DNA from 3 places in the Vibrio sp. THAF64 genome. Region 1 is predicted to be linked to each of the others. Evidence: riboswitches for the same ligand, from Rfam matches in the RefSeq annotation. Region 1 holds a riboswitch; each other region holds the start of a gene.
The links. Region 1 has a riboswitch for thiamine pyrophosphate ahead of thiD (bifunctional hydroxymethylpyrimidine kinase/phosphomethylpyrimidine kinase). Riboswitches for the same ligand answer to the same signal wherever they lie in the genome.
Positions count from the first base shown of each region.

Region 2: linked by a shared signal. The riboswitch ahead of thiC (phosphomethylpyrimidine synthase ThiC) and the one ahead of thiD (bifunctional hydroxymethylpyrimidine kinase/phosphomethylpyrimidine kinase) in region 1 are both predicted to bind thiamine pyrophosphate.
Region 3: linked by a shared signal. The riboswitch ahead of thiB (thiamine ABC transporter substrate binding subunit) and the one ahead of thiD (bifunctional hydroxymethylpyrimidine kinase/phosphomethylpyrimidine kinase) in region 1 are both predicted to bind thiamine pyrophosphate.

Region 1 covers NZ_CP045356.1:1,043,486-1,054,310, reverse strand. The annotation lists gene FIU99_RS21300 (PhoX family phosphatase) at 1-463, shown strand, start outside; gene FIU99_RS27390 (hypothetical protein) at 859-1,017, shown strand; gene FIU99_RS21295 (DSD1 family PLP-dependent enzyme) at 1,091-2,194, opposite strand; gene FIU99_RS21290 (VCBS domain-containing protein) at 2,519-3,073, shown strand; gene FIU99_RS21285 (LysR family transcriptional regulator) at 3,070-3,963, opposite strand; gene FIU99_RS21280 (HDOD domain-containing protein) at 4,069-4,899, opposite strand; gene FIU99_RS21275 (lactoylglutathione lyase family protein) at 5,115-5,618, shown strand; gene FIU99_RS21270 (zinc-binding dehydrogenase) at 5,677-6,663, shown strand; gene dkgB (2,5-didehydrogluconate reductase DkgB) at 6,772-7,575, shown strand; TPP riboswitch at 7,641-7,738, shown strand; gene thiD (bifunctional hydroxymethylpyrimidine kinase/phosphomethylpyrimidine kinase) at 7,848-8,678, shown strand; gene FIU99_RS21255 (ABC transporter ATP-binding protein) at 8,668-9,414, shown strand; gene FIU99_RS21250 (ABC transporter permease) at 9,407-10,207, shown strand; gene FIU99_RS21245 (ABC transporter substrate-binding protein) at 10,224-10,825, shown strand, end outside.
Region 2 covers NZ_CP045355.1:3,495,874-3,506,698, forward strand. The annotation lists gene FIU99_RS16370 (thiamine phosphate synthase) at 1-311, opposite strand, end outside; gene thiC (phosphomethylpyrimidine synthase ThiC) at 311-2,251, opposite strand; TPP riboswitch at 2,423-2,521, opposite strand; gene crcB (fluoride efflux transporter CrcB) at 2,590-2,973, opposite strand; gene FIU99_RS16385 (multicopper oxidase family protein) at 3,084-4,466, opposite strand; tRNA gene FIU99_RS16390 (tRNA-Trp) at 4,829-4,905, opposite strand; tRNA gene FIU99_RS16395 (tRNA-Asp) at 4,966-5,042, opposite strand; rRNA gene rrf (5S ribosomal RNA) at 5,074-5,189, opposite strand; rRNA gene FIU99_RS16405 (23S ribosomal RNA) at 5,282-8,170, opposite strand; tRNA gene FIU99_RS16410 (tRNA-Val) at 8,490-8,565, opposite strand; tRNA gene FIU99_RS16415 (tRNA-Ala) at 8,601-8,676, opposite strand; tRNA gene FIU99_RS16420 (tRNA-Lys) at 8,705-8,780, opposite strand; tRNA gene FIU99_RS16425 (tRNA-Glu) at 8,783-8,858, opposite strand; rRNA gene FIU99_RS16430 (16S ribosomal RNA) at 8,948-10,500, opposite strand.
Region 3 covers NZ_CP045355.1:3,166,860-3,177,684, reverse strand. The annotation lists gene FIU99_RS14765 (translocation/assembly module TamB domain-containing protein) at 1-1,842, shown strand, start outside; gene FIU99_RS14760 (gamma-glutamylcyclotransferase) at 1,863-2,210, shown strand; gene ppa (inorganic diphosphatase) at 2,256-2,783, opposite strand; gene fbp (class 1 fructose-bisphosphatase) at 2,940-3,953, opposite strand; gene mpl (UDP-N-acetylmuramate:L-alanyl-gamma-D-glutamyl-meso-diaminopimelate ligase) at 4,268-5,620, shown strand; gene FIU99_RS14740 (flavin prenyltransferase UbiX) at 5,635-6,261, shown strand; TPP riboswitch at 6,299-6,412, shown strand; gene thiB (thiamine ABC transporter substrate binding subunit) at 6,466-7,458, shown strand; gene thiP (thiamine/thiamine pyrophosphate ABC transporter permease ThiP) at 7,468-9,072, shown strand; gene thiQ (thiamine ABC transporter ATP-binding protein) at 9,056-9,760, shown strand; gene yjgA (ribosome biogenesis factor YjgA) at 9,829-10,356, opposite strand; gene pmbA (metalloprotease PmbA) at 10,465-10,825, shown strand, end outside.

The DNA.
Region 1 (10,825 bases):
ACCGCAAGGTGGTGACCACACCAGCGAAGGATTTGAATGGGATCTGTACCTAATTGCGGGTAACCCAAAGGTGCATAAAGGCAACCTTTATGCAGGTAGCGAGAACATCAATGAAGACAACATGTTCAACAGCCCAGATGGTATTGGTTTTGATAAAGCAGGGCGTCTGTGGATTCAAACCGATGGTAACTACTCCAACAAAGGCGATTTTGCAGGCCAAGGTAACAACCAGATGTTGTGTGGTGACCCTATGACTGGCGAGGTTCGTCGCTTCCTGACTGGTCCTGTAGCGTGTGAAATTACCGGCCTGACCTTCTCTGAAGATTACAAGACGATGTTTGTTGGTGTTCAGCATCCAGGTGAGAAAGGTGCTCCGTCTCACTTCCCTGCTGGTGGTAACAGCAAACCTCGCTCAACAATTATGGCTATCACACGCGAAGATGGCGGTGTAATAGGCGCATAAATACAAATTCCTTTAGGGAATACTTGCACTACTTCAAGGGGCATTTCGCCCCTTTTTTGATCTTTGAGAAAGGCTAGCAAGGATAAATATGCGCAAATGAGCATAAAAATTGTGATCTTATGGCTGCTAACCACTAAATGTAGTTGCTCAGTTTGTACGGTATAACTATATTGAAAAGGTGCCCACATAATTTAAAGGTGTAGAGACCCGAGTAAACTCACAGAGTTGATACGAAAAATTGAACGAAAACGAAACACATGGCTCAGTGATGTTCCCACTGAGGGTGAATCGAAAGCGTCTAAGAATAAAGTATTTACAAAGGCCTTTTAGCTCATCGCTCCGGCGACGCCACATCTTAAGTTATCGGTACGTATGTTGATAACCAAGGAGGAGGTTTGGCTATGGTTGTTCTGGGTTTAGTAACTCTGGGTATCGTTGTTTTCTTTGCTTGTTGGGTATGCCAACACGGTCTGCCAGTTTTTGGCATGCAGCTGGATGAAACTGATCAGCTACTCCTTGCGGAAGCCGCTGGAAAAGACGTATTGGAAGCATAAATTTCATTTACTTATGGATATCGCAAAAAGGAGCCATTGGCTCCTTTTTTAATGTCAGAAATTAGCCGTGGAGTTAGTCTGAGCGGCCACGCCCCGCAATCTTCCATTTATCGACAACCTCACCTTGCCTAACCACGTACAAATGGTCGAAGTTGTTCAGCGTGGTATCGCAGTGGCTCGGAGTTAAAGCGAGCGTCTCGCCGATACTAAGTGGATTGTCTTCACTAAGATGAAGAATGCCATGCTCATCCCCACCACATTGATAGGTAAGATCAGGGCGAGATTCAACAATCGGCATACCTAGATCAATTGAAAGTGACTTCATACCCGCATCAATAACGGCGCGTTGCGGGGTTGGGTGGCTAATCACGGTACTTAACACTTTGAGTGCAGGATTGAACTGTTGGTTAAGATTTGCATCTTGCTCATCGCCAATATTGCAATAAGAGTTATCCATAAACAGATAAGAGCCGGCTTGTATCTCAGTGTACGCTAGCCCCTGATAAGCTTGGTACGTCCCAGTGCCGCCTCCACTGATGATTTCTGGGGCAAGATGGCGTGGCTTTAATTGAGTATCGATAAAATCAAACAGTTCAGTCACTGCGGAGCGTGCTTGTTGTTGTCTCTGTTCAAAGCCTTTGATCAGTTGTAAGTGACCGCTGTACGCCTGAATCCCAGCGTAATGAACCCCTTCGGTATGAACGACTTTCTCTATGAGCTTCAGTAGTCCTTGACCCACAGCGACACCGCATCGCTGCTGACCACTTTCGACTTCAATCAAAAGGTTGACCGTGACACCTGCCTGCTTAGCTAGCTCAGCGATTGATTCCACATGCTGAGGGTGATCAATAACTTGATAGAGCGTGGCTTGCGGGTATTGGCTATGAAGATCTATCAGACGTTGATACTTAGCCTGACCTGCAATTGGGGTTGTGATTAGGATGTCAGTGATACCACCTTGAAGCATCACTTCCGCCTCTCCTAGCTTTGATGTACAGATGCCTTGTGCACCATGTTCAATTTGCTTGTGGGCCAGTTGTGGGATTTTATGCGCCTTCGTATGAGGGCGCAGGGTTAAGCCTAGTTGATTAATTCTGCGTTGCATCTCAGCTAAGTTATGTTCGACAGTCTCGATGTCGATAAACAAAGCCGGTGTATCGATGTGTTCTAGTTTCATTTTTTCATACTTATTGTTTTTTGAGCCGCGCTAGATTAGCACTCAGACAGTCATGTTGATTAAGAATATTGTTAAATATTGGTGCTTTAAGATCGTTAGCAAATTGAAAATGAGTGATCGACTTTTGTTGTGTTTTGCATTTCATATTGAGAATCAGATTGTGCTCTGATTTTGTCAATTTCTATCATTATGAATTATATGCACTTTTGTGCTTATATTTATTTCCTGTTTTTTGGCACGTGGCTTGCCTTAATCAATTTACCTAGCTTGATTCAATATGCGTTCGATTTTGACAAGTGTAATCAGAGAAAATAGGAGAAGGTTATGGCTCATTCAACTAACACACATCGTTTCAGAAGCGCTGTAAACCGTGCAGATACCTATGCTCTGACTGATACTAAATTGTCTAGTACTCAAGGCTCAAGAGCTTATCGTTTGGCATCACTGTCGCTTTTACCTAGCCCTCCAGAGGGAGTTAGAGATAGAGTAAGCCGAATGCTCGGCAAGAGTTTTCATCAAGCAGATTCTGAGTACGCGGAGGAAAAAAATGAGCTTTCAGAATGGACACCTTCTCCGCTATTGATTGATTCAGGAAGACTTCTTATTTCGAGCGGCCATCGTCGCCAGACCCAGTTCGACCCCAATAGCGTTGTTGCAGGCAAGGATACGCTCGGTTCGCTCAATATTAACAAAGATGGGTACTGGGATTATTCGGTTTACAATATCAAGATGCAGTTTCTCAAGCAGGGTGAGCGTAAGCTTGAAAGTTTCTCTTTATACTCTGATGCAGGCGACCCTATTACTGTGACACTCACTTTGATTGGTGTGGAAGGCGGTGCTGTGATTGAGGAGCTAGCAACAGAAGTAACCATAGGTTAGTCGTGATGAAAGTAAGGGGAAATTTCTTTCATTATGGTCGTAAAGCGTTGTGGTAACTGGCGATGTCTTTTGGTCAGAAAATATAGGGTTTCTACAACTTCATGTTCTGCCTGATAAATGGCAATTTTGTCTCTATCTGAAAATGAATCGAGAGCACTTTTAGGCAACACAGTAAACCCAAGCCCTTTTGCAACAGGTAACAATATTTGGCTCAGCTGATTGATATACCCCGTGACCGGAATATCGTCGATGTTGATCTTCTCTAGCAAAGGCTCACCACACTGGGCAAAGTATAGAGAGAGATAGTGAATAGCATCGGGATGCTGAATCAAACCAATCGCTTTCAAAACCTCAGGTGTTAAGCTGTTTACTGCCATTTTGGCAGGTAGCATCAGGCAAAGAGGCTCGATGCCCAATATCTCTGATTCGAAACGAGAGTCGGAAGGAATGTGAGTAACGATCCCAATATCACTCTCTCCAGATAACACATCAGCTAAAATCTTATGATGAGGAGCGGCTTCGAGTTTTGGAACTAGCTTCGGATATTTACATTGTAAATTAAGAAGATGCGGATAGAGCAGTAACGCCAGAGAGCCAGAGCAGGACAGCGAGACGTTGCCTGAATAAGGGTCTTCAATATTGAGAGAGTTAAGTAGTTCAGCCTGTTGGCGCTCAACTTCTAGGGCATAGAGATAGACAGATTGCCCGGCTTCTGTGATTTCAAATGTTTTGTTGTGTCTGGCGATGAGAGCATGACCGCATGCTTGCTCAAGCTTTTTGATGTGCTGGCTAACCCCTGGTTGGGTCATAAAAAGCCTTTCAGCGGTTTTAGTGAAGTGGCCAGTATCGATCAGTGTTTGAAAGGTCTTCAGCCATAGTGGGTTGAGCATCGTCATCGTTTAATAACAAAAAATTATGCTTAATAGTTTATGTGATAACGTTAAGTTTTGGTAGTAAGAGAAGAATGGCGAGATGTGTTACCTCGCCATCTAGAACTAAGCTGCGTTGAGCTGAGTGGCGAGATCCCTGCCGTTACCGCGGAATTTATCGACGGTTGGTGCAAAGGCGGCGGAAACATGAAGTAAGCGAGAATCTGGATGCTCAGCTAGGTATCGCGCTTTCGCATCATCGCTGTCTAGTTTATCCCAGTCACGATGGATCGAGCGAGCAAAGTGCAGTGTCGTTGCCATTTTAGGAGACAGCTCTGCGTCTCTAGGATCATGATAATTAGCGATGGCGTCCACCATAGGGTCAGGGAACTTCCAAGTCTTCGCCAACTTAGCACCCAGTGTCGGAGCGGTAATATCCAGCACTTCTTCTTGTACTGAAATCGCGTCTTCTCCTGCCTCTGCACGTTCATGTATTTTGACTGCGGCATCAGGCACCAAAGTATGAATCATCAGCTCGCCGATATTGTGAAGAATACCGGTAGTGAACACTTCGTTGGAATCCATCCCTGTCTCGTCGGCAATCTTGCTGGCGATAACGGAAATCTCGAAGGTGTCTTCCCAATACTGGTCCATATCCAGTGTTTTGATTTTAGGGAATGCACCAGAAAGCACTGAGGCGACTACCAGAGTTCTTACTGGACCAGTACCGACACGAAGCAAAGCCTCGTTAACGGAAGAAACTGTTTTACTGCCGCCGAAATGGGCAGAGTTCGCCATACGTAGCAATCGAGCACTCAATACCTGATCGGTAGCGATTTTTCTCGAGAGCTCGCCAAAATCGACCTCGTCCTGATTCACCATATCAAGTAGCTCTTGTAGTACTTTCTGGATCCTAGGTAACTCGTTAAGACGCGAAATTAAAGCCTCCTGACTCATTAGCACTCTCCTTTTTTATTTATGAGCTTTCTTACTATAGAACAGTAAATTAGTTTCATACAAAGTTGTAAACGAAGAAGTTCTTAAAATATTTTAATAACAAAAAATTATTAAAATAAGAATAATTGATAATTTTTAATCGATATATTCTTTGCCTAATATGTACTCAACGAAGCGGGAGAGTCCCCGACACAAAGAGCAAAGAAGAGGTCTACATGTCTACTCCATATCCACGTAATTTTTCTCATATCGGTATTTCGGTACCTGACTTAGAAGCAGCAGTTAAATTTTATACAGAAGTACTTGGTTGGTACCTGATCATGGAACCTACCGAAATCGTTGAAGACGATTCTGCTATCGGTGAAATGTGTACTGACGTATTTGGTGCGGGTTGGGAGCGTTTCCGTATTGCTCACCTTTCAACGGGTGACCGTATCGGTGTTGAGCTGTTTGAGTTCAAGAATCAGGAAAATCCAGAAGACAACTTCGAATACTGGAAAACAGGTATTTTCCACTTCTGCGTTCAGGATCCTAATGTGGAAGAGCTGGCAGAGAAGATTGTTGCAGCAGGTGGTAAGAAGCGCATGAAAGCGCCACGCTATTACTACCCAGGTGAGAAACCTTACCGCATGATCTACATGGAAGACCCATTCGGTAACATCCTTGAAATCTACTCTCATAGCTACGAGCTGCATTACTCAGCAGGTGCTTACAAGTAAGCTATTCAGCCACTCATGTTTATGAGTGGCTTTATTCTTTGAAACTAAGGACAAATCAATGAAAGCGATCACGTACCAGCGCGAACAAGACACGTTCACAGTCTCCGAATTGCCGCAACCTAATCTTCAGTCACCATTTGACGTTTTGGTAAGAGTCCATGCGGTGGCGCTAAACCCAGTCGATGCCAAAGTAAATTTTTGGCATGGAATGGTCCCTGATATGAACGACAATTTCGTTGGAGGGTTGGATGTATCAGGGGAAATTGTTGCGATAGGTCAACAGGTAACTGGCTGGGCTGTGGGTGATCGAGTTCTGTATCACGGAAATATGCGCCGTGTGCATGGCGGGTTTGCAGAATATGCGCTCCAAGATGCACGCACCCTCACGGCGCACCCTAATGTTCCTGCTGAATTTGCTGCAGCAACTCCATGTGCAGCGTGGACAGCCTATCGCGCTTTGGTTGACAAGCTGAATATTGAATCTCGTAGTAGCATTTTCATTGCCGGTGGCGCTGGTGGTGTAGGTAGTTTCGCCATTCAACTAGCCAAACATTTTGGTGTAAGCAAAATTGTTACTACGGCCTCAACAGCAAAACACAGCTATGTGAAAAAGCTCGGGGCAACCCATGTGATTGATTACCGAAGTGATGATGTCGCTGAGCAAATCATGAATCTTACCGATGGGCTTGGTGTGGACGTCGCACTAGATTGTGTTGGTGGTGACAATGATCTGCTAGCGGCATCAGTATTGGGTTTTGAAGGACAAATGGTTGAGCTGGTAAAAACCGTGCAGCCTGAGCTTTATCCTGATGCTTTTCTGAAAGGTCTTTCATTCCATCAACTTAGCTTAGGCTCTGGCCATGTAAATGGTGAAAAAGGCCGCAATGATATGGTTGCGGCCGGTAATGCGGTTTCTAAACTGTTCGAACTGGGGATACTCGAAACGCCAGCACTGCAAGTGATTCCGTTAGATCAGGTCGGGGATAAGTTGGTAGAAATTCGAAATCAACGCACCACGGGTAAAATTGTCGCGAAATTGGTGTAACCATTGATGGCAAAAAAGACAAAAGTGATTTGAGTTTTTTGCCATTTTTCATCAGTTAATTACTCGCAATAATTGCACCGTTCAACTCATTCAGAAACAGGAAATACCATGAAACACATTCCTATGCTAGGTGCCGGTACATTTAGACTGGAAGGTCAGACGGCATTTGATTCCGTTATGATGGCGCTTAAAGCCGGATATCGTCATATCGATACAGCTCAGATTTACGGTAATGAGCAGTCGGTGGGTGATGCAATGTTGGCGTCTGGCATTGCCCGAGATGAGATTTTTCTTACCACTAAAGTGTGGATGAACAAACTGTCGAAAGCAGAGTTCCGATCCAGTGTCGAAGAGAGTTTGAATAAGTTGCAAACCTCATACATTGATTTGCTATTGATTCATTGGCCGCTGAAAGATGAAAAAGTATCCATGCTAGAGTATCTGACAGAGTTGAAGGCGGTGAAAGAGGCGGGCCTGGTGAAGCATATCGGCGTTTCTAACTTCAACAACCAGCAGCTAGAACAAGCGATAGGTATTTTGGGAGCAGGGGAAATTTTTACCAATCAGGTAGAAGTTCATCCATATCTGCAAAACAAGAAGGTGGTTGAGTTCTGCAAACGCAACGATGTATTGGTTACGGGGTATATGCCGTTTGCGTATGGTGCTGTTTTGAAAGATGAAATCATTCTTCAACTGGCGAACAAGCATGGCGTAACGGCAGCACAAATTGTGTTGGCGTGGATGCGTCAAAATGAATTCGTGACGATTCCATCATCGACTCGACAGGCCAATGTTGAAAGCAATCTCGAGGCGAAGAACGTGCACTTAAGCCACGATGATATGGCATTGATTGCAACATTAGATCGCAATCAACGTCTTGCCAATCCAGACTTTGCTCCAGAGTGGGATTGAATGACTGCGAGCACTTTTTGCGAATTTAAAAGTGCATTCGCTTTTTAATTACTGTTATTATCAGCGGGAAATAGTCGGGGAGCCTTAGGGCTGAGATCGCATTGCGAGACCCGTAGAACCTGATTCAGTTAGCACTGACGTAGGGAACTATTAGCACCGATGTTTGAGTATTCTCGCTTTGGTGCACTCGCTTTTTATGATTCGATCTTCCCTTTTATTGATCACTTCATGTTTGGCTGAGAGTTCCTGTACGTCTTGTAATAGGAGCATCCATGCCACATTCACAAGACACACCACCCATTGTATTAACCATCGCAGGATCTGATAGCGGTGGTGGCGCTGGTATTCAAGCGGATATTAAAGCCATATCTGCGACTGGCAGTTACGCGTGTTCTGTCATTACGGCCATTACCTCACAAAATACGCTTGGCGTAAGCGCAATTCACCCGATTCCTCTGGAGCATATTGAAAGTCAGCTCGACGCCGTGTTTACGGATCTCAATGTGGTTGCTGTTAAAGTCGGGATGTTGGCTGACGCGCGGATCATTAAGGTCGTTGCGGACAAAATCAGACAGTACAAGCCTACTCATCTGGTGGTTGATCCTGTGATGGTTGCAACCAGCGGTGATCTTCTTCTGGAGCAGTCGGCGATTAGCACATTAAAAGAGCAGTTGATCCCGATGGCGGATCTGATCACCCCTAATCTGCCTGAAGGGGCGGCTTTGATTGATGGCGCTGTGCCAGAAAACGAAGATCAAATGGGCAATATGATCGAAGAATTGCGCGCACTCGGTGCCAAAGCGGTATTGCTGAAAGGGGGGCATCTAGAAAAAGATGACAACAGCAATGATTTGCTGATCTTAGCGCAAACGAGTGAGCTTCTGAGTGCCAAACGATTCCCGACGAAAAACACTCATGGAACAGGCTGTACCTTATCTTCGGCGATTGCGTCTTATCTTGCGCAGGGTAATAGACTGCACAAAGCCGTGTACTTAGGTAAGCAATACATCTCGCAGGCCATCGCTCATGCTGATGAACTCAATGTTGGTACGGGGCATGGGCCGGTCCATCATTTCTTCTGTGGACACATCAATGTTCGCTGAGCCGATTGGGATCGAAATTCAGCGAGCCAGCTTACAGTACACGGACAATCCAGCCCCGACATTGGCGTACTTCTCTATGTCGATACCCGCTGGGCAGTGGACGTGTATTTTGGGGCGCAGTGGCTGCGGGAAAACTACCTTGCTACGTTATCTGGCAGGTCTGTTGAACGACAAAGCGCACTGGACCGGAGAACTGACGCTCAGTCATAGCCATGCGCTGCAAGGCCAGATTGCTTACATGGCCCAACAAGACCTGCTGCTACCATGGCTCAATGTTCTGGATAATGTTTGCCTGAGCAGTAAGTTTGGCAGCGCTCAACCTGACAGAAATCGAGCGCTGCGATTGCTGGAGCAAGTCGGATTATCGGATCAGGCGGCGGCTATGCCTGTACAGTTGTCAGGTGGTATGCGTCAACGTGTGGCGTTGGCTCGCACGTTAATGCAAGACAAGCCTGTGGTACTCATGGATGAGCCTTTCTCTGCGCTAGATGCGGTGACGCGACATAAATTGCAGACATTGGCCGCTGAGCTGTTGTGTGGCAAAACGGTGGTGCTGATCACCCATGATCCACAAGAAGCGATTCGACTGGCCGACGCTCTGTACATCCTCCGCGGTCAGCCCGCTTATGCCGAATCACATGATGTTCCAACCACTCAGCCGCCTCGTGTCATAGATGCAGAATGTGCGCAATTGCAGCAGAACATCCTCAATTCGTTGGAGGGTGATTATGAGTGATATGACTCAGTTTGACGCCATTCGACGCGACGTAGTGAAAAAAGAACGTCTGACACACCCTGCGCTACGGTTGACGATCAGTACAGTCATAATTTTGGGGCTTTGGCAGTTAGTGGTGGTGATGTTTGATATGCCAAGCTTTATTCTCCCTACGCCGCTTGACGTGTTTGAACGCCTCGTTAGCCGCTTTGACGTATTGATGAAACATACGCTAGTGACTGGTCAAGAAATTGTGTTGGGTCTGTTACTTGGCTTGTCAATGGGGCTGTTCTTCGCTTTACAGATGTTGTTATTTAAACCGCTCAAGCGCTGGTTATTGCCGATCCTAATTGCCAGTCAGGCGATTCCTGTGTTCGCGATTGCACCTGTCTTGATGTTGTGGCTTGGCTACGGTATCGCATCAAAGGTCGTGATGGCGGCGATGATTATTTTCTTCCCCGTGACCACATGTTGCTACGACGGCTTGAGAAACACGCCGACAGGCTATCTCGATCTGGCAAAAACCATGGGGGCGAGCAAATGGCAAATGTTGAAGCACATTCAACTCCCAGCGGCTCTACCAACTCTGGCTTCCGGTATACGTGTCGCTGTGGTCATTGCACCTATTGGCGCTGTGGTCGGAGAGTGGGTAGGTTCCAGTGAAGGTTTGGGTTACCTGATGCTGCAAGCCAACGCGCGCATGATCATTGATGAGATGTTTGCGGCGCTGTTTATTCTGGCTTTGTTGTCTGTCTCGCTCTACTTCATTACCGATAAATTACTTAAGAAACTGATTCCTTGGGAAAATCAATAAAAGAAAGGACACTCCCGTGAAAACAAAAAAAATACTCAGTGCAGTGGCACTACTTTGCTCAACATTTTCTGCTCAATCGCTGGCGGAAGAGAAAAAACTCACTCTGATGCTGGATTGGTTTGTTAACCCGAACCATGGCCCAATCGTGATTGCGAAAGAGCGTGGCTACTTCAAGCAGCAAGGCATTGATGTTGATATTCAAGAGCCCGCTGACCCAAGCACGCCACCTAAGCTGGTGGCTGCTGGCAAAGTCGATCTGGCGATCTCTTACCAGCCAAGTCTGACTATCGACGTTGCTTCGGGTTTGCCGCTTATTCGTTCTGCAACTCTAATCGCGACACCGCTCAACACTCTGATGGTGCTAGACAATGGTAAGAACGACAATCTGGCCGACCTGAAAGGCAAGAAAATCGGTATTGCCATCGCAGGCAATGAAGAAGCAACTATTGGTACTATGCTGGCGCAAGACGGTGTGAAGTTCGCCGATGTGGACATCATCAATGTGGGCTGGGCACTCTCTTCTTCATTGGCATCAGGAAAAGTCGATGCGATCTGGGGTGGTCTACGCAACTTTGAAACTAACCAGCTCGCGCTTGAAGGCTACAAAGCGAAAGCCTT
Region 2 (10,825 bases), on a different replicon from region 1:
AGAACCTGATTTACATCCAAGACATTAATGTAAACGTGAGATGAAGCTATTATGGGCCTAGATGGCTCGATAGTGATACCAGAGTAATACTCGATAAAGAACGTACGTTCATCGCCCACCACGCCGGACTCAACTAAATCTGTAGCCAGCTTTGTCCATTCTGAGCCATGAGATATATGAACTGTTTGAGCTGGGCTGACGCCCAGCTCAATGTTTTCTATCTCGAAGCCTTTTTCCTTGGCCAGCTGTAAGCATTGCTCAATTTCAGGTTTGACCTCAGCCAACGCTGTAGGAATAAGGATCGTTGCCATTACTCCTCCGTTACAGCCGTAGCAGCGGGATGGTAGAGCTCTGAGCCTGTGTCACGAAACTCCTTCGATTTCTGACGCATTCCTTCAAGTGGATCATCCAACATTTTGACACTGATCGCTTGGTCCGCTGCTACTTGCTCGGTATCTTTGGCGTATTCACGCACTTCTTGTGAGATCTTCATTGAGCAGAATTTTGGACCACACATAGAGCAGAAATGGGCAACCTTACCGGATTCTTGGGGCAGGGTTTCATCATGGAAAGCACGGGCGGTATCAGGATCGAGCGCAAGGTTAAACTGGTCTTCCCAACGGAACTCAAATCGTGCTTTTGACAGTGCATTGTCGCGCACTTGTGCCCCAGGGTGCCCCTTAGCTAAGTCGGCAGCGTGCGCGGCAAGTTTATAGGTAATCAGTCCAGTTTTTACATCTTCTTTATTAGGCAAACCTAAGTGTTCTTTTGGGGTCACATAACACAGCATCGCACACCCGTACCAACCGATCATCGCCGCACCAATACCTGAGGTAATGTGGTCATAGCCAGGAGCAATATCTGTGGTTAGAGGGCCGAGCGTATAGAAAGGGGCTTCATGGCAATGCTCTAGCTGCTCTTCCATGTTCTCTTTAATCATATGCATTGGCACATGCCCTGGGCCTTCAATGATCACCTGAACATCATACTCCCACGCGATCTTTGTAAGTTCTCCAAGGGTGCGTAATTCTGCAAACTGGGCTTCATCATTTGCATCAGCTACAGAGCCAGGACGCAGGCCATCACCAAGCGATAACGCCACATCGTATTTAGCACAGATTTCACAAATCTCGCGGAAGTTGGTATAGAGGAAGCTTTCCTGATGATGAGCAAGACACCATTTAGCAATGATAGAGCCACCGCGTGAGACAATGCCTGTCACACGTTTGGCTGTCATAGGTACATAGCGAAGGAGTAAGCCTGCATGGATGGTAAAGTAATCCACGCCCTGCTCCGCTTGCTCAATTAAGGTGTCACGCATTACCTCCCAATTGAGATTTTCGGCAATGCCGTTCACTTTCTCCAATGCCTGATACATAGGTACTGTACCAATTGGGACAGGGCTATTACGCAGAATCCATTCGCGAGTCTCGTGAATGTTACGACCAGTAGACAGGTCCATCACTGTATCGCCACCCCAACGTGTCGACCAAACCAGCTTTTCAACTTCTTCCTCAATGGATGAGGTCACAGAGGAATTACCAATGTTGGCATTTACCTTCACAAGAAAGTTACGGCCAATGATCATAGGCTCAGATTCTGGGTGATTGATGTTTGAGGGGATAATGGCGCGACCTTCGGCGACTTCTTTTCGCACGAATTCGGCGCTGATTTCATCGGGAAGATTGGCACCAAAACTTTGCCCTGGATGCTGCTGATTAAGAACCTGATCGCGATACTTTGCGCGGCCCATATTTTCGCGTAACGCAATATACTCCATCTCAGGTGTTATAATGCCTTTGCGTGCATAGTGCAGCTGAGTAACACATTGGCCATCTTTCGCACGACGGATGCGTGGCAGATTGCCATATCGAAGCTCATCGAGCGTTTCATCTTCCAGTCTCTGTTTGGTGTACACAGAGCTGACATCATCGAGTACTTCTGTATCGCTGCGCTCTTCTATCCACTCCTCTCTCAGCTTAGGTAAACCGCTGTACAGGTCTATTGTATGAGTAGGGTCGGTATAGACGCCTGAAGTATCATAGACGCGTACTGGCTCATTTGGCTCGAAAACTGGAGAGTCTTTGGTACCCCCAATTAAGCTATCTGCGAGAGATATTTCGCGCATCGGGACACGAATATCGGGGCGTGAACCCTCTACATATACTTTGTGCGAATTTGGGTACGGTTGTACCGAAAGAGAATCAATGAACTGTTTTGCTTCCAGTCTCGCTTGCTTGCGACTCGACATAGCATTTTTCCTTGCTTTGTTATTCTAGATAAAAAGATTTTGGATAAAAATGCTTGGCGGATAGATGCGACAAGAGGAGTCAAAATACAGGTGATGCGACTAGAGTGTTAACTAATGATCACCGAAACAACTTCGACTATTTGATAGATGCACCCAGAGAGAATTCTGGTGTAGGTATCGTCTCTTGTTCCCTTCGCAGGTGTTAGCCTGATCAGGTTCAACGGATCCCGAATTAACGGTCTCAGCCTTATGGCACTCCGACAAGTAAAATCAGTATATAAAAACGGCCTGGTGAAACCAAGCCGAGTTGTCTATTTTTAGAACAATTTTATCAAGTATTAGCTTTTGATCAGAATTTGAAACCCTATCCAAGCCGCCGATATGCTCAAGACAACATTGAGCAGTACATTTAGCCCCATCTTGAAAAATGCACCTTGCTGCATAAGAAGTACATTATCCATTGAAAAGGTTGAGAAGGTAGTCAGCGCGCCAAGGAAGCCTAGGCCGATGATCTGACGCCATGGTTCGGTGGCCAACATTTCATTTTCAAATGCGGCAATCAACAAGCCCATAATAAATGAACCCACAACGTTGACCGTCAGCGTACCATAGGGGAAACCTCGCCCGAGCAATACCACACACAATTCTGAAACCAAGTATCGCGAGCATGCACCAAAAGCACCACCTAATGCGATAAATCCAAGTATAGAAAGTTGTCCCATGGTTCCTCCTGTCAAATTCTGCCGTATTGTATCTGGAATAAGGCTATTTTCGAATCAAAATCGCAACACATTGTCTCAAATTAATTTTGAGATTTAAAAAGTTACAGGAGTCACTTTACTTCGATGTAACCCATTAGTCCGGTTTTCATGTGTTCAATCACGTGGCAGTGATACATCCAGCGTCCTGGGTTATCTGCAACAAACGCCGCTTTGGCTCTACCGTTTTTACCTAGCAGTACGGTATCGGTATGGAACGGTTCTGCAATCTTTTTACCGTCCATTTCTAGAACTGTGAATGTATGACCGTGAATATGAATCGGGTGGTGATATTGGGTAACGTTCTTTAAATCAAATATATAAGTTTTACCGTACTCGAGCGTCGCCAACGGAGCCGGGATATTATCTTTACTCATTCCTTCCCACGCTCGCTTGTTGGTTAGCCAGAATTTAGGCATAGCTTTGCCATCTTTACTCGTTGGAGTAACAGCTCCTTCCCACTCAAAAACAAAGTCAATTTCCTCAGCATTAGCCAAATCAAGCTGCGGCACTGGGTTCAATGGTAATTCGGGCAACGCTTGAGACTCAGGTAAAGAAGATTCGACAACTTCGAATTCACACAGAGGAAATGGGAAACGCCCCTTCATTTGACGAACATAGACACGCTCACCAGCTTGAGGAGCGATAAGACCTATATCAACCCTCATTCCTGGGCCAATTTTATGCTGAGATAGCTTATAGGGCGTTTTAACAGGGTTACCATCGATAGCGATGACCCATGCCTCAGCACCTTCCACTGCAATCGGGTAAGTAATGGTATTGTCGACGTTCGCGATTCGCAACCGTGTGGTCGCTCTGGCCTTCAATTGGTAAATCGGCTCATGCACACCGTTCACACTACTCCACTCCCCTGGAGTACCCATTCGCGCACTCATACGCGGGATCATTAAGTCTTTCCACTGGCCTTGCTTGTCTAGGTGCCAGTGTTTAAGCATCAACTCATGTTCCTCTTCGAAGATAACGGGCTGGCTTTCTTCAACAATGATCAGCCCAACTAACCCCATTCCAAGCTGCTTAACACTGTTCATATGTGGGTGGTACCAGAATGTGCCGGCATCAGGTGGTGTAAATTCATAGCTGAAGGTCTCACCTGGCATGATAGGAGGCTGGCTAAGGAATGGGACGCCATCCATTTCAATCGGAATTCTCAGGCCATGCCAATGGATAGTAGTCGGCTCTGATAGCATATTAGTGAATCTTATGATGACGGGCTCACCCTGACGACAACGAATCGTAGGGGCGGGAATCTGCCCATTGAATCCAAGCACTTGGGTTTCATAGCCAGGCACCAATTCTGCCGTAGCAGGTTCAGCCGTAATATCGTAGATATAACGGCCCTGAGGATCGGTTGAACGATTGACTGAGCAAGCAGGTAAAACACTGAGTGCCGAAATGGCGAGTGAGGATTGCAGGAAGCGACGACGAGAAATTTCCATATTCTGATAACTTTTAGTGATGCATCAGCAAAATGTAACAAACTATTAGTAATAATTCTCAACAAGAGAGCAAGTTTTGGTAAAACCAGTGAATTGGGAATGATAATTTCGAGTTGGCTTAAGAAATATATCCTTCATTGCTACTCAGTCTAAGAAAATACTAGCCTATCCTACCTAAGCAATTAGCTGGAATATAGGGACAGAGGTTCCGCTCTTGCAGCTGGGACTCGCAGTCGATATGAGGTGACCGTTCATATGCTCTAGAAAATAGACGCCACTAACATGTATTGCTTTAGTAATGAGGGAAGTAAGTAAACAGTGAAATTAAAAAGGCTCTAGTCTTTCGACTAGAGCCTTGAAGATGGCAGGGGTGGAGAGATTCGAACTCCCAACACGCGGATTTGGAATCCGCTGCTCTGCCAATTGGAGCTACACCCCTGTAGAATCTTTCAAATTGTAGATTCGAAAAAACCTCGCCATAGCGAGGTTTCTAAATAAGTGGCGGAGCGGACGGGACTCGAACCCGCGACCCCCGGCGTGACAGGCCGGTATTCTAACCAACTGAACTACCGCTCCGCACTGGTTAGACTTAAAGTCTAAATTTAAAGCCTGGCGATGTCCTACTCTCACATGGGGAAGCCCCACACTACCATCGGCGCTATTGCGTTTCACTTCTGAGTTCGGCATGGAATCAGGTGGGTCCACAACGCTATGGTCGCCAAGCAAATTCTTTAATTCGGAAAGCTGTTTTTAAGTTCTGTATTTACACATTCAAAGTTCTTGCTTTGAGTCTATCAAAACCCTTTGGGTGTTGTATGGTTAAGCCTCACGGGCAATTAGTACAGGTTAGCTCAACGCCTCACAACGCTTACACACCCTGCCTATCAACGTTCTAGTCTCGAACAACCCTTTAGGACTCTCAAGGAGTCAGGGAAGACTCATCTCAGGGCTCGCTTCCCGCTTAGATGCTTTCAGCGGTTATCGATTCCGAACTTAGCTACCGGGCAATGCCATTGGCATGACAACCCGAACACCAGAGGTTCGTCCACTCCGGTCCTCTCGTACTAGGAGCAGCCCCCTTCAATCTTCCAACGCCCACGGCAGATAGGGACCGAACTGTCTCACGACGTTCTAAACCCAGCTCGCGTACCACTTTAAATGGCGAACAGCCATACCCTTGGGACCGACTTCAGCCCCAGGATGTGATGAGCCGACATCGAGGTGCCAAACACCGCCGTCGATATGAACTCTTGGGCGGTATCAGCCTGTTATCCCCGGAGTACCTTTTATCCGTTGAGCGATGGCCCTTCCATACAGAACCACCGGATCACTATGACCTGCTTTCGCACCTGCTCGAATTGTCATTCTCGCAGTCAAGCGGGCTTATGCCATTGCACTAACCTCACGATGTCCAACCGTGATTAGCCCACCTTCGTGCTCCTCCGTTACTCTTTGGGAGGAGACCGCCCCAGTCAAACTACCCACCAGGCACTGTCCTCAACCCGGATGACGGGTCTAAGTTAGAACATCAACACTACAAGGGTGGTATTTCAAGGACGGCTCCACCGATACTGGCGTACCGGTTTCAAAGCCTCCCACCTATCCTACACATGTAGGGTCAATGTTCAGTGCCAAGCTGTAGTAAAGGTTCACGGGGTCTTTCCGTCTAGCCGCGGGTACACTGCATCTTCACAGCGATTTCAATTTCACTGAGTCTCGGGTGGAGACAGCGTGGCCATCATTACGCCATTCGTGCAGGTCGGAACTTACCCGACAAGGAATTTCGCTACCTTAGGACCGTTATAGTTACGGCCGCCGTTTACCGGGGCTTCGATCAAGAGCTTCGACTTACGTCTAACCCCATCAATTAACCTTCCGGCACCGGGCAGGCGTCACACCGTATACGTCATCTTACGATTTTGCACAGTGCTGTGTTTTTAATAAACAGTTGCAGCCACCTGGTATCTGCGACTCCCGTTAGCTCCATCCGCAAGGGACTTCACCGACAGGAGCGTACCTTCTCCCGAAGTTACGGTACCATTTTGCCTAGTTCCTTCACCCGAGTTCTCTCAAGCGCCTTGGTATTCTCTACCCGACCACCTGTGTCGGTTTGGGGTACGATTCCTTACAATCTGAAGCTTAGAGGCTTTTCCTGGAAGCATGGCATCAATGACTTCACACCCGTAGGTGCTCGACGTCGTGTCTCAGCCTTAGAGAGAGCCGGATTTACCTAACTCTCAAGCCTACGCACTTGAACCTGGACAACCGTCGCCAGGCCCACCTAGCCTTCTCCGTCCCCCCATCGCAATTGTAAGAAGTACGGGAATATTAACCCGTTTCCCATCGACTACGCCTTTCGGCCTCGCCTTAGGGGTCGACTTACCCTGCCCCGATTAACGTTGGACAGGAACCCTTGGTCTTCCGGCGAGGAGGTTTTTCACCCCCTTTATCGTTACTCATGTCAGCATTCGCACTTCTGATACCTCCAGCAAGCTTTACAGCTCACCTTCAACGGCTTACAGAACGCTCCCCTACCCAATACATAAAATGCATTGCCGCAGCTTCGGTTTACAGCTTAGCCCCGTTACATCTTCCGCGCAGGCCGACTCGACTAGTGAGCTATTACGCTTTCTTTAAATGATGGCTGCTTCTAAGCCAACATCCTAGCTGTCTAAGCCTTCCCACATCGTTTCCCACTTAGCTGTAATTTGGGACCTTAGCTGGCGGTCTGGGTTGTTTCCCTCTCCACGACGGACGTTAGCACCCGCCGTGTGTCTCCCGGATAGTACTTACTGGTATTCGGAGTTTGCAAAGGGTTGGTAAGTCGGGATGACCCCCTAGCCTTAACAGTGCTCTACCCCCAGTAGTATTCGTCCGAGGCTCTACCTAAATAGATTTCGGGGAGAACCAGCTATCTCCAGGTTTGATTGGCCTTTCACCCCTAGCCACAAGTCATCCGCTAATTTTTCAACATTAGTCGGTTCGGTCCTCCAGTTGATGTTACTCAACCTTCAACCTGCCCATGGCTAGATCACCTGGTTTCGGGTCTATATCCAGCAACTCGACGCCCAGTTAAGACTCGATTTCTCTACGGCTCCCCTAGATGGTTAACCTTGCTACTGAATATAAGTCGCTGACCCATTATACAAAAGGTACGCAGTCACACCACGAAGGTGCTCCTACTGCTTGTACGTACACGGTTTCAGGTTCTATTTCACTCCCCTCACAGGGGTTCTTTTCGCCTTTCCCTCACGGTACTGGTTCACTATCGGTCAGTCAGTAGTATTTAGCCTTGGAGGATGGTCCCCCCATATTCAGACAGGATATCACGTGTCCCGCCCTACTCGATTTCACCTAAAATGCGCTGTCGGTTACGGGGCTATCACCCTGTATCGCAGAACTTTCCAGAACTTTCACCTGACGCATTAAAGGCTTAAGGGCTAATCCAATTTCGCTCGCCGCTACTTTCGGAATCTCGGTTGATTTCTTTTCCTCGGGGTACTTAGATGTTTCAGTTCCCCCGGTTCGCCTCATTACCCTATGTATTCAGATAATGATACCTGCTTATGCAGGTGGGTTTCCCCATTCGGAAATCCCAGACTCAAATGACTTTTACTGTCTAATCTGGGCTTATCGCAAGTTAATACGTCCTTCATCGCCTCTGACTGCCAAGGCATCCACCGTGTACGCTTAGTCACTTAACCATACAACCCCAAAGGGTCTTCTGTTTAAACAACCAAAGTTGTCTGCAATTATTTAAACATGATGCAGACTCGATTTTGCCGGACTCAAATATCTTTTTACTTTACTTTTTTTATAAAAAGTGAAAACAAAAAGCCAAGAACACTTGAATGTGTGTTGGTACCTAAATCAAAAGATTTAGGATTTGAGAACTTTTCAATGAATAACAACGCATCTCATAGAGATGGGGATTGTTGTTATTCGTCAGCTTTCCAAATTGTTAAAGAGCTAGATTCATAAATGAACCATTTTTAAAGATTCTTTTGCAAGAACACTTAAAAATGGTGGGCGATACCGGGCTCGAACCAGTGACCCCCTGCTTGTAAGGCAGGTGCTCTCCCAACTGAGCTAATCGCCCACATGAGTTTTTCGTCTTGTGGAAGACGTCAAGAATGGTGGAGCTAAGCAGGATCGAACTGCTGACCTCCTGCGTGCAAGGCAGGCGCTCTCCCAGCTGAGCTATAGCCCCATCTTGAGGATCATTTCTAAGGAAGAAATGGTGGGTCGTGCAGGATTCGAACCTGCGACCAATTGATTAAAAGTCAACTGCTCTACCAACTGAGCTAACGACCCAATGGTATCCCGTAGGGGAGTCGAACCCCTGTTACCGCCGTGAAAGGGCGGTGTCCTAGGCCTCTAGACGAACGGGACACTAAGTTGAAGATATTGGGATATCTTCGTTCTCTTAAACTACATAAACCATCAATCTGTGTGGACACTCATCGTGAATAATCATCGTATAAGGAGGTGATCCAGCGCCAGGTTCCCCTAGCGCTACCTTGTTACGACTTCACCCCAGTCATGAACCACAAAGTGGTGAGCGTCCCCCCGAAGGTTAAACTACCCACTTCTTTTGCAGCCCACTCCCATGGTGTGACGGGCGGTGTGTACAAGGCCCGGGAACGTATTCACCGTAGCATTCTGATCTACGATTACTAGCGATTCCGACTTCATGGAGTCGAGTTGCAGACTCCAATCCGGACTACGACGCACTTTTTGGGATTCGCTCACTTTCGCAAGTTGGCCGCCCTCTGTATGCGCCATTGTAGCACGTGTGTAGCCCTACTCGTAAGGGCCATGATGACTTGACGTCGTCCCCACCTTCCTCCGGTTTATCACCGGCAGTCTCCCTGGAGTTCCCGACATTACTCGCTGGCAAACAAGGATAAGGGTTGCGCTCGTTGCGGGACTTAACCCAACATTTCACAACACGAGCTGACGACAGCCATGCAGCACCTGTCTCTCAGTTCCCGAAGGCACAAGACTGTCTCCAGTCTCTTCTGAGGATGTCAAGAGTAGGTAAGGTTCTTCGCGTTGCATCGAATTAAACCACATGCTCCACCGCTTGTGCGGGCCCCCGTCAATTCATTTGAGTTTTAATCTTGCGACCGTACTCCCCAGGCGGTCTACTTAACGCGTTAGCTCCGAAAGCCACGGCTCAAGGCCACAACCTCCAAGTAGACATCGTTTACGGCGTGGACTACCAGGGTATCTAATCCTGTTTGCTCCCCACGCTTTCGCATCTGAGTGTCAGTATCTGTCCAGGGGGCCGCCTTCGCCACCGGTATTCCTTCAGATCTCTACGCATTTCACCGCTACACCTGAAATTCTACCCCCCTCTACAGTACTCTAGTCTGCCAGTTTCAAATGCAATTCCGAGGTTGAGCCCCGGGCTTTCACATCTGACTTAACAAACCACCTGCATGCGCTTTACGCCCAGTAATTCCGATTAACGCTCGCACCCTCCGTATTACCGCGGCTGCTGGCACGGAGTTAGCCGGTGCTTCTTCTGCAGCTAACGTCAAATGAATGCGCTATTAACACATCCACCTTCCTCACTGCTGAAAGTACTTTACAACCCGAAGGCCTTCTTCATACACGCGGCATGGCTGCATCAGGCTTGCGCCCATTGTGCAATATTCCCCACTGCTGCCTCCCGTAGGAGTCTGGACCGTGTCTCAGTTCCAGTGTGGCTGATCATCCTCTCAGACCAGCTAGGGATCGTCGCCTTGGTGAGCCATTACCTCACCAACTAGCTAATCCCACCTGGGCATATCCTGACGCGAGAGGCCCGAAGGTCCCCCTCTTTGAGCCGAAGCTATTATGCGGTATTAGCCATCGTTTCCAATGGTTATCCCCCACATCAGGGCAATTTCCCAGGCATTACTCACCCGTCCGCCGCTCGACGCCGTTATCGTTCCCCGAAGGTTCAGATAACTCGTTTCCGCTCGACTTGCATGTGTTAGGCCTGCCGCCAGCGTTCAATCTGAGCCATGATCAAACTCTTCAATTTAAGATTTTGTCGGCTCAATGAATACTGAACATTACATAAAGTAATGTTTGAATTGACTGTGCTGAATCCGAAGATTCAATGGTCACTTCGTATCATTGAAACCTAATTTGATACCGAAGTATCGAATTGGATTATCATCAACGAGTGCCCACACAGATTGATAGGTTTATATTGTTAAAGAGCTTTCGTTTTAAGCCTTACTCAAAACGGACGGCCATTTTAGCGAGATAAAGTTTAGTGTCAACCACTTTTTTCAAACTTATTTTCAAGCGTTTCCACTTGGCTAATCGACCTTGCTAACTGAGTTTTATTGTTTCGAAACATA
Region 3 (10,825 bases), on a different replicon from region 1:
AACATCGCCTCAACGAAATTGGCGATTAAAGGTGCGTTGCAAGATAAGCCTGAGTTGATGTGGAAAGGTGCGTTAGAGCGCATGTCATTGACCTCAGAGCAAGGTACGTGGAATTTGAATCAACCGACTCAGTTAGAGTTTCTCATCGACTCACAACAAGCTTTCGTTGCGGCCCATTGTTGGTTACAAGCTGATGCTTCGATTTGTCTCGATCAGGATGTGAACGCGGGTCAAAGTGGCGAAGCGCATCTTTCCATCAAACAATTCGATTTTGAGCAGGTTAAAGCGTTTGTGCCTCAAGCGATTAAATTAGAGGGTGGTGTTAATGCCACAGCGATGGCGAAATGGGCACCAGAGCAAGCGCCGCAAGTCGTGATGAAGTTAGAAATGCCAAAAGGGTCGGTCACGCAAAATAATGAGCAACCTGTGCACCTTGGCTGGGAGTCACTTAAGCTCAATGCTTCTCTGGCAGAAAATTCCTTACACGCTGATTGGCTGCTCGATGTGGCTGACAATGGAGACATTTCAGGTGAGCTGAATATTCCGGATGTGCTAGCGAAAGATAAGCAAATCGACGGGCGGCTTGGGTTAACCACATTTAACCTCGACTTTCTTGCGCCTATTCTTGGTGATTACAGCAAGCTTAAATCAAACATTGCCACTGAACTGACTTTCTCAGGACCAGTCATGCAGCCTAAGGTGCAAGGTCAGTTTGTAGTGGATGATATTTTGCTCAAAGGTGAAATTACTCCCGTTGAGATTGATTCGGGTAAATTGACCGTTAATTTCTCGGGTTACGATGCCACGCTGGCCGCTGCGATCGATACACCTGATGGCAAACTAGAAGTTGCGGGCGATGCCGACTGGCGAGACCTGAAAGATTGGCAAACCAATGTGCGCGTGTTTGCCGAAGAGCTATTGGTTGATGTACCACCTATGGCAAAAATAAAGGTGGTGCCTGACATGACCATATCCGCTTCGCCTAAGCAGGCTCGCATTGACGGTAACATCTCTCTGCCTTGGGGACGGATAGTGGTAGAAGAATTGCCACCAAGTGCGATTGGGGTGTCTAAAGATCAGGTGATTCTTAACGATCAGTTAGAGCCAGAGCAAGAAACTGCCAGTGTTCCATTCAGTGTCCAGACCAACATCAATATCAAAATTGGGGATGATTTTAAGCTGTCTGCGTTTGGTCTTGAGGGGGGACTGTCAGGTAACCTCAATGTTGCTCAGCGTGATAAAGGGCCATTTGTAACCGGAGAAGTGAACATTGTTGACGGTTCGTACCGTTCCTTCGGTCAGGACCTTTTGATTAAGCAAGGTAAGATCCTGATGAACGGCCCGGTTGACCAACCTTATGTCCAGATCACCGCGATCCGAAATCCGGACAATACTCAGGATGAAGTGACGGCTGGTGTCAGGGTGACGGGGCCTGCTGATGAGCCAAGTGTGACCATTTTCTCTGAACCTGCGATGCCGCAGGCTAATGCACTGTCTTACTTACTACGTGGGCAGAATATTGATGGTGAATCTGGTGGCAACTCAATGACGACCACGCTGATAGGATTGAGTCTGGCACAAAGTGGTCGTGTCGTGGGTCAAATTGGTGAAGCGTTTGGTGTTCAGGACTTGCAAGTTGACACCGCGGGCTCTGGTGATGACTCGCAAGTGACGGTCAGTGGTTATGTTCTACCGGGTTTGCAGGTTAAATATGGTGTTGGCATCTTTGACTCAGTGGGTGAGTTCACGGTGCGTTATCGTCTGATGCAGGATCTGTACGTGGAGGCGATGTCAGGTCTGGACAGTGCTGTCGATCTGCTGTATCAGTTTGAGTTCAATTAATCATTAAGTTAGGTGGCAGGATGCAACATTTACTCTTTGTGTATGGAACCCTACGTCAGGGCGAAAGTAACCATAATTTTTTGGCTGATAGCCAATGCTTGGGGCATTTTGAAACACCGCCGCACTACGCTTTGTATGATTTGGGCACCTATCCAGCAGTAATCGAAGGTCATGATACGATTCTAGGTGAAGTGTACCTGATTGATGATGAGACTCTGGCTAGGGTGGATAAACTCGAAGACGTGCCCGTCGAATATCGACGCGAGCAGATTGAGACACCTTTTGGTGAAGCTTGGATATACTTGTATCAAGACGGTAGCATGCTCGATACCATCATTTCATCAGGGGATTGGTGTCAGAGGGTTTAGCTGCTATAGCCATGGAAAAAGAGCCAGCATTGCTGGCTCTTTTTATTATTTCTGTGCGCGTTCGTAAGACTCTAGAATCTCTTTGCGAGCTGACTCTACGTCTTCCCAACCGTCGACTTTTACCCACTTGCCAGACTCAAGCTCTTTGTAACGCTCAAAGAAGTGCGTGATCTGTGCTTTTAGCAGCTCAGGCAGGTCGTTTACGTCTTTGATGTGATCGTATTCTTTTGACAGCTTAGTGTGTGGTACCGCCACTACTTTCGCATCTTCACCAGACTCATCCGTCATTTTTAGAACACCGACTGGACGGCAGCGGATTACTGAACCAGGCATCAGAGGGTGTGGTGTTGGAACCAAAACGTCTACCGGATCACCGTCTAGAGACAGAGTGTGGTTTACGTAACCATAGTTACATGGGTAGAACATAGGTGCAGACATAAAGCGGTCGACGAACACAGCACCTGAATCTTTGTCTACTTCATATTTGATTGGATCAGCGTTAGCTGGGATTTCAATCACTACATAGAGGTCATCAGGAAGAGACTTACCTGCTGGTACGTTGTTTAAACTCATTAAGAAAGTTCCTTTTTTAGTTTGTACCTCAATGAGGCACACGGGCTGAATATAAGACCGGAATACCTTACTGCTAAACTCGGTTTTATGTAAACCAACTAAGGCGAGATTTTGCTCAAGAAAATGTGAAAAAGGCGCTCGAAAGCGCCTTTATATTTAATCTTCTGGATGGCGTTCTAAGAACTCTTCCACTTTTTTGACCATGTTTTTTGAGCCAACAAAGAAAGGCACACGTTGGTGCAGTTCGGTTGGTTTGAGGTCCATGATACGAGTTTTACCATCAGACGCTACACCGCCAGCTTGCTCAATGATATAAGCCATTGGATTGCATTCGTATAGCAAACGCAGCTTACCGTTTGGATGGCTTTGCGTACTTGGGTAGAGGTAGATACCACCCTTAAGCAGGTTGCGGTGGAAATCGGCAACCAGTGAACCGATATAGCGCGATGTATATGGGCGATGCTCACTTGGCTCGTTTTCCTGACAGTATTTGATGTACTTCTTCACACCCATCGGGAAGCGAATGTAGTTACCTTCGTTGATCGAGTAGATGGTACCGTCTTCAGGAATCATCATGTTTTCATGAGACAGGCAGAATGTGCCCAGAGATGGATCGTAGGTAAAGCCATTGACGCCTTTACCAGTTGTGTACACCAACATCGTTGAAGAGCCGTAGATTACGTAACCGGCAGCGACCTGCTTGTGGCCTGGCTGAAGGAAATCTTCTTCTGTCGGTGGGGTGCCAATAGGTGACACACGACGGTAAATCGAGAAGATGGTACCGACTGACACGTTGACATCGATGTTTGAAGACCCATCTAGCGGATCCATCAGGACCACGTATTTCGCGTTTTTGTTCAGCTCTTTATTGAACGCAACGGCTTCGTCTTCTTCTTCACTGGCAACACCACAAACTTGATCACGGGCTTCTAGCGCTGCTTTAAACTTTTCATTCGCGTAAACATCCAGCTTCTGCTGGTCTTCACCCTGTACGTTCTCAGTACCGACTGCACCGGTAATGTCACCAAGACCAGCTGCGTTGATTTCGCGGTTAACGATTTTTGCAGCAAGTCGGATAGAAGAAAGTAGGGATGATAGATCACCGCTAGCGTGGGGGAAGTCCGCTTGTTTCTCAACAATGAACTCGCCAAGGGTGCGCATTCCAGACATGATTTTTCCTTTAAGTCGCTTCAATATAGGGGGATTGGCGTTGGTGATCTCTGACGGATCTTAGATTTCGCCTAAGCCTAGTCTAAGAGTTAGATCTTTTTATTGGTAATGAACTAACTGACTGAGATCTCGTTTTATTTGTCGACTTGATAACGCTTTTCATCTGCTTGTTTGAAGCCATACGAATTGAATAACGCGTATAACACGCAATCATTTGCGTTCGTGTGACGTAAAAACAGTGAGTAAAGTAGTTCGCTTTTCTGCGTATAATCGCCATAATGTCAGCTCAGTTTTCGCCTTGGAGAAGGTCGTTTATGCATATTCATATCTTGGGAATTTGTGGCACATTTATGGGAGGTGCGGCAATTTTAGCTCGTCAATTAGGTCATAAAGTGACGGGCAGTGACGCCAACGTTTATCCACCAATGAGCACATTGTTGGAGTCTCAAGGTATTGAAATCATTGAAGGCTTTGACCCTTCTCAGCTTAACCCAGCACCTGATCTGGTTGTGATCGGAAATGCGATGAGTCGAGGCAACCCATGTGTCGAGCACGTACTCAACAGTAACCTGAGATACACCTCAGGCCCACAGTGGCTGCAGGAGTTTCTTCTCCATGACCGCTGGGTGCTGGCTGTCTCAGGAACCCATGGTAAAACCACTACTTCCAGCATGCTGGCGTGGATTTTGGAAGACTGTGGCTACCAACCTGGCTTCCTTGTTGGTGGGGTGCTGGGCAACTTTGGGGTTTCAGCGCGTTTGGGCGAAAGTATGTTTTTTGTCGTTGAAGCTGATGAATACGACAGTGCTTTTTTCGATAAGCGTTCTAAGTTCGTGCATTACCATCCTCGCACGTTAGTTATGAACAATTTGGAGTTTGATCATGCGGATATCTTCGATGATCTGGAAGCGATCAAGCGCCAATTCCATCACTTAGTCAGAACCGTGCCGGGTAATGGTAGAATCCTTGCTCCGCAAGGCGATTCAGCAATTGCCGATGTATTACAGCGTGGTTGCTGGAGCGAAACGGAGTTCAGCGGCGAACAAGGTGACTGGCGAGCGGAGAAACAAGTCGCCGATGGTTCAATATTCACAGTTTTCTTCCAAGGGGAAGCCGTTGGGACTGTGAAGTGGGATCTGGTGGGCGATCATAACGTCGATAACGCCTTGATGGCCATCGCAGCGGCTCGTCACGTGGGTGTTACTCCGGATTTAGCCTGTCAGTCGCTGGCGAAATTCATCAATACCAAACGTCGACTTGAGCTAAAAGGTGAAGTGAATCAGATTACGGTTTACGATGACTTCGCTCATCACCCTACGGCGATTGAACTTACTGTGGGTGGATTGCGTAATAAGGTTGGCAAACAACGTATCTTAGCTGTACTTGAACCTCGTAGTGCGACGATGAAACGTGGCGTGCACAAAGAAACATTGGCGGCGTCCCTTGCTCAGGCCGACGTCGTCTTCCTTTATCAACCAGATAATATCGAATGGTCTGTCGAGGACATTGCCCAGCAATGTCAGCAGTCGGCTTATGCGTCAGACAGTGTTGATGCGTTAGTCCAGATGGTGACAGAACAGGCTCAACCGGGCGATCAAATTCTGGTGATGAGCAATGGTGGGTTTGAAGGCATCCACGACAAGCTGCTGGCTAAACTCGCCGAATAGATTAATGTAGTAGTATGAACAATGAGAAAAACAAAGCAATTACACTCGCTTTTACGGGGGCTTCTGGCGCACCGTACGGGCTTAGATTGCTTGAGTGTCTGCTAGCCGCCGGCTATCAGGTACATTTGCTGATATCGTCAGCAGCTCGAGTTGTGTTAGCAACTGAGCATGATATGAAATTGCCGGCGAACCCAGAGTCTGCTCAAAAAACGTTGGTCGCCCACTTAAACTGTGATGCCGAAAAGCTGATAGTCTACGGTAAAGACGACTGGTTCTCTCCTGTGGCTTCTGGGTCTGCGGCGCCAAAACAGATGGTTGTGTGTCCTTGCTCTGCAGGCAGTGTCGCTGCCATCGCACATGGTATGTCCGACAATCTCATCGAGCGCGCGGCTGATGTGGTGATGAAAGAGCGCGGGCAGTTGTTGCTGGTTGTGCGTGAAACACCATTCTCTACGTTGCATCTAGAGAATATGCATAAGTTGTCGCAGATGGGCGTCACCATTATGCCTGCGGCACCGGGCTTCTATCATCAGCCTAAGTCTATTGACGATCTGGTCGACTTTATGGTGGCGAGAATTCTCGATCATCTTGATGTTGAACAGGGGCTTGTCCCACGTTGGGGATATGACCAGCGTGCTTAATTCTGGCTAATTGATAACATTACGATTACAATTCAGCCGACACTCATCGGGGAGCTATTCATCGCACAGATGAAGCTGAGATTGGGCAAAGCCCAGGACCCGTGTACCTGAACCAGATAATGCTGGCGTAGGAATTGAGTCTGAACATTTGCCCTGCCAATGTTTCCTCAAGCCTGTGCCGCTCAACCAAGGAGAGAGCGAGCAGTGAAAACCACTTTAAGCACCATCGCCGTTGCCACACTGACATCTTTTTCTGCATTGGCAGCAGATAACACCCTTACCGTTTATACCTACGATTCTTTTGCTGCGGACTGGGGCCCGGGCCCGAAAGTGGAAAAAGCGTTTGAAGCACAATGTGGCTGTGATGTGAACTTTGTCGCTCTTGATGATGGCGTTTCTATTCTTAACCGCCTGCGCCTCGAAGGGGACAACAGCAAAGCTGATATTGTGTTAGGTTTGGACAATAACCTGATGGCAGAAGCGCAGAAAACTGGCCTATTAGCCGAGCACAAGGTTGATACCAAATCGGTCAATCTGCCTAACGGTTGGGAAGACAGTACTTTTGTGCCGTATGACTTCGGTTACTTTGCGTTTGTCTACAACAAAGAAAAGCTCACCAATCCACCAAAGAGCCTTAAAGAGCTGGTGGAATCTCGCGATGATCTGAAAGTGATTTATCAGGATCCCCGTACGTCAACGCCGGGCCAAGGCCTGATGCTGTGGATGAAATCTGTCTATGGCGATGACGTTACCCCGGCATGGCAACAACTGGCTAAGAAAACCGTCACTGTGACCAAAGGTTGGTCTGAGGCTTACTCTATGTTCCTTGAAGGTGAGTCAGACATGGTGTTGTCTTACACGACTTCACCGGCTTATCACCTGATCGCGGAAAGCGACAGCAAATACGCTGCCGCTGATTTTACAGAAGGCCATTACACTCAAGTTGAGGTTGCGGCTAAAGTAAAAGCATCGAAAAATGAAAAGTTAGCCGATGAATTTATGACGTTTATCCTTAGCGACGACTTCCAGTCTTTGATGCCAACAGGTAACTGGATGTACCCAGTAACTGAAGTCGCACTGCCTGAAGGCTTTGAGACACTGACGGTACCTGAAAAAGCCTTGAGCTTTAGCGCAGCAGAAGTGGCGCAAAACCGAAAATCCTGGATACGTGAGTGGCAAAGCGCCTTAACCTTCTAAGGAGACGCTTTGCGTAGTATTCCAAAATTGGGACTCTGGGTCGCGATTGCTATCGCGGCCTTTGTTGTTTCTGCTCTCGGTGCTTTATTAGTTGCCGCCCCATCTCTGAATATCGCTCAGGTTTGGTCAGACCCTTATTATCGGCATGTCACCAAGTTCAGCTTTTACCAGTCGTTCCTGTCGACTCTGCTCAGTGTTGGCTTAGCCATCCCAGTCGCGCACGCACTATCTCGGCGTACCTTTCCTGGTAAATCTTTGCTGCTTAAGCTGTTTGCTACCACATTAGTACTGCCTGTGCTGGTTGGGGTGTTTGGCTTACTGGCGATTTATGGCAATAGCGGTCTGATATCGTCAGCTTTTGTATGGTTTGATTCTAAACTGCCATTTTCGATTTACGGTCTGAACGGTATTTTACTTGCGCATGTGTTTTTTAACCTGCCTTATGCGACGCGCTTGCTATTGCAATCATTGGAGTCTATTCCGGCTGAACAGCATAAACTGTGTGCTCATCTAGGTATGGACCATTGGCATAAATTTAAGTGGGTCGAATGGCCTCGCTTGCGTCAGCAGTTGCCGCACGTGTGTGGCTTGGTGTTTATGCTGTGTTTTACTAGTTTCGCGACGGTAATGGCGCTCGGTGGTGGGCCGAAATCGACCACGATAGAACTGGCGATTTATCAAGCGATCAAATTCGATTTTGACTTGCAGGCAGGGGCATTACTGGCGATATGGCAGATGCTACTGTGTGGCATTATGGCGTTGGCAGTGCAGCGTTTGACCAAGCCTGTGGCGGTGAGTTCTGGTACACAAGGTCACAACCTTTATATGGCAAAGGATTCGATCTGGTCACGTATCTGGGATTGGAGTTGGATTGGCCTGAGTATACTATTAGTGCTGCCACCTTTACTGATGGTGGTGCTCAGTGGCATCAACTCAGAAGCCCTATCAGTGTTTACGGATCAACGATTTTGGCTGGCGTTATGGTCGTCACTTAAAGTGGCAACATTGGCGAGCGGTATCGCGCTTTCGGCAGGGATTGCAATATTGCTGACCAGCCGTCGATTGCGTTTGAATGCAAAAAACCGTCATGCGGATCAGATTGAGTTACTGGGAACGATCATTCTTGTCACGCCCGGTTTGGTGATATCTACTGGGTTATTCTTGCTACTGCGGTCTTTTACAGATGTGTTTAGTCTGGCGTTTTTTATTGTGGTCGCGGTGAATGCTTTGATGGGCTTGCCTTACGTGATCAAAACCTTGTCACAGCCGATGCTGCATATCGAGCAGCAATACCAATACGTATGCGCAAGTCTAGGTATGAAAGGCTGGCAGCGCTTTCGCGTTGTTGAGTGGCGAGCACTGAAAAAGCCAATGGCTCATGCTTTCGCGATCAGCTTTATGTTTGCGGTGGGAGATTTAAGTGCGATTGCCCTGTTTGGTAGCCAGGAGTTCCGCACGCTGCCGTTGTATCTTTTCCAATTGCTGGGCAGTTATCAGATGGATGCAGCAGCTGTAGTGTCAGTTACTCTGTTACTGCTCAGTGTTGGCTGTTTTGCACTGATTGAAACCCTGTTTAAGGCAAACTCTAAGGTGACTTATGCTGACCCTCAATGATGTTCGTTACTATTACCATCAGGATCTATTCCATTTTGATTTACATATTGAGCAGGGAAGTCTGGTCGCATTGATGGGGCCGAGTGGGGCGGGTAAATCAACGTTACTGGCCTTGGTCGCGGGCTTTATCGAACCTGAAAGTGGTAGCATCAAAGCTGGTGAATTAGAGATTGTGGGCAAAGAGCCTCACCAACGTCCTTTTGCGATGCTATTTCAGGAGCATAACCTGTTTGCCCACCTCTCAGTACGAGAAAACATAGGATTGGGCCTGCACCCTGGGTTGAATCTCAACTCTGAGCAAGCCAGTCAGGTGGAACACGCAGCGATGCAGGTCGGTATTGCGGACTATTTGGATCGTTTACCTGAGCAATTGTCGGGCGGACAGCGTCAGCGTGTCGCATTGGCTCGTTGCTTTGTTCAGCCTCATCCAATCTGGTTGCTTGATGAACCTTTCTCTGCGCTTGATCCGGTGTTGCGTGAAGAGATGCTCGGACTGGTCAAGCAGTTAGCCGCAGAGCGCAATATTACCGTGGTGATGGTGACTCATCATATCAGTGACGCTAAAGCTATAGCTTCGCATTTTGCCTTTGTTGACCAAGGAAAGGTGGCGGTTGCTGATACAATTGAACATTTAACCCAGCAACATAGCCACGTTGCGCTCAGCGGGTTTGTTAAAGCGGGTGAATAGCTACTCCTAAGGGCAAAAAAATGGGCTGATGCGTTTGCATCAGCCCATTTTTATCTAAAGCAGCTTGCTTAAATCTCTTCGTCGTTGAGCTCTTTGAGCACTTGGAAGATTTCACGGAACGCTTTAGCTGGTTTACCCGCTTTTTTCTCTTTTGCCGCCTGACGTGCCAATTGGCGTAAACGCTGGCGATCCGCTTGTGGATATAGCTCCATTACATCAGCAATGGCATCATCGCCTTCTTCAACGACACGATCGCGTAACTGTTCCAGCTTGTGCAGTGCAGCAGTCGCTTGAGAGTGCTTGTTACGTACTTTGTCTAGTGCCGCCTGAAGTGGTTCAGGATCTTCGAAACGCATCAGCTTACCAATGTATTGTAACTGGCGACGACGAGCTTCATTTTTAAAGCGTTGTGCGTCTTTAATTGCTTCTGCAAGGTCTTCACTTAACGGGAATTTTTCTAACACTGAAGGTTTAAGACTGGCGAGTTCTTCACCCAGTTTTTGTAACTCTTCCATGTCACGTTTCATTTCGGTTTTACTGACCCAAATGATTTCCTCTTCCTCTTCCCATGGCGCTTTTTGATTCTTACGGGCCATCTTTCTGCCTTAATTTGAACATCTATTTCTCTATTTTAACAAGAATCATGGGGAGAAAGCGAAATTCTTGTTATTCTAGGGACAACAGACCTTAAGCATGAAGAAGATATGGACGTAAGACAGCAAGTCGCTCAGCAGCGTGTTGAGCTTGAGGCCGCCGTTGCGAAAGCACTGGAAATGGCCGCGGAAAAATCCGATGGCGCTGAAGTCGCGATCACCAAAACCACTGGCCTGAGTGTGTCAACACGCATGTGCGAAGTGGAAAACGTTGAATTTAACAGCGATGGCGCTTTGGGGATTACTGTTTACCGTGGTCAGCGCAAAGGCAGTGCGTCTACCTCCGATCTCAGTGAAAAAGCCATTCAACAGACGGTGATGGCAGCGCTTGATATTGCCAATTACACTTCAGAAGATCCATGCGCTGGCCCAGCTCCTAAAGAGCTGATGGTAAAAGAAATTCCTGATCTTG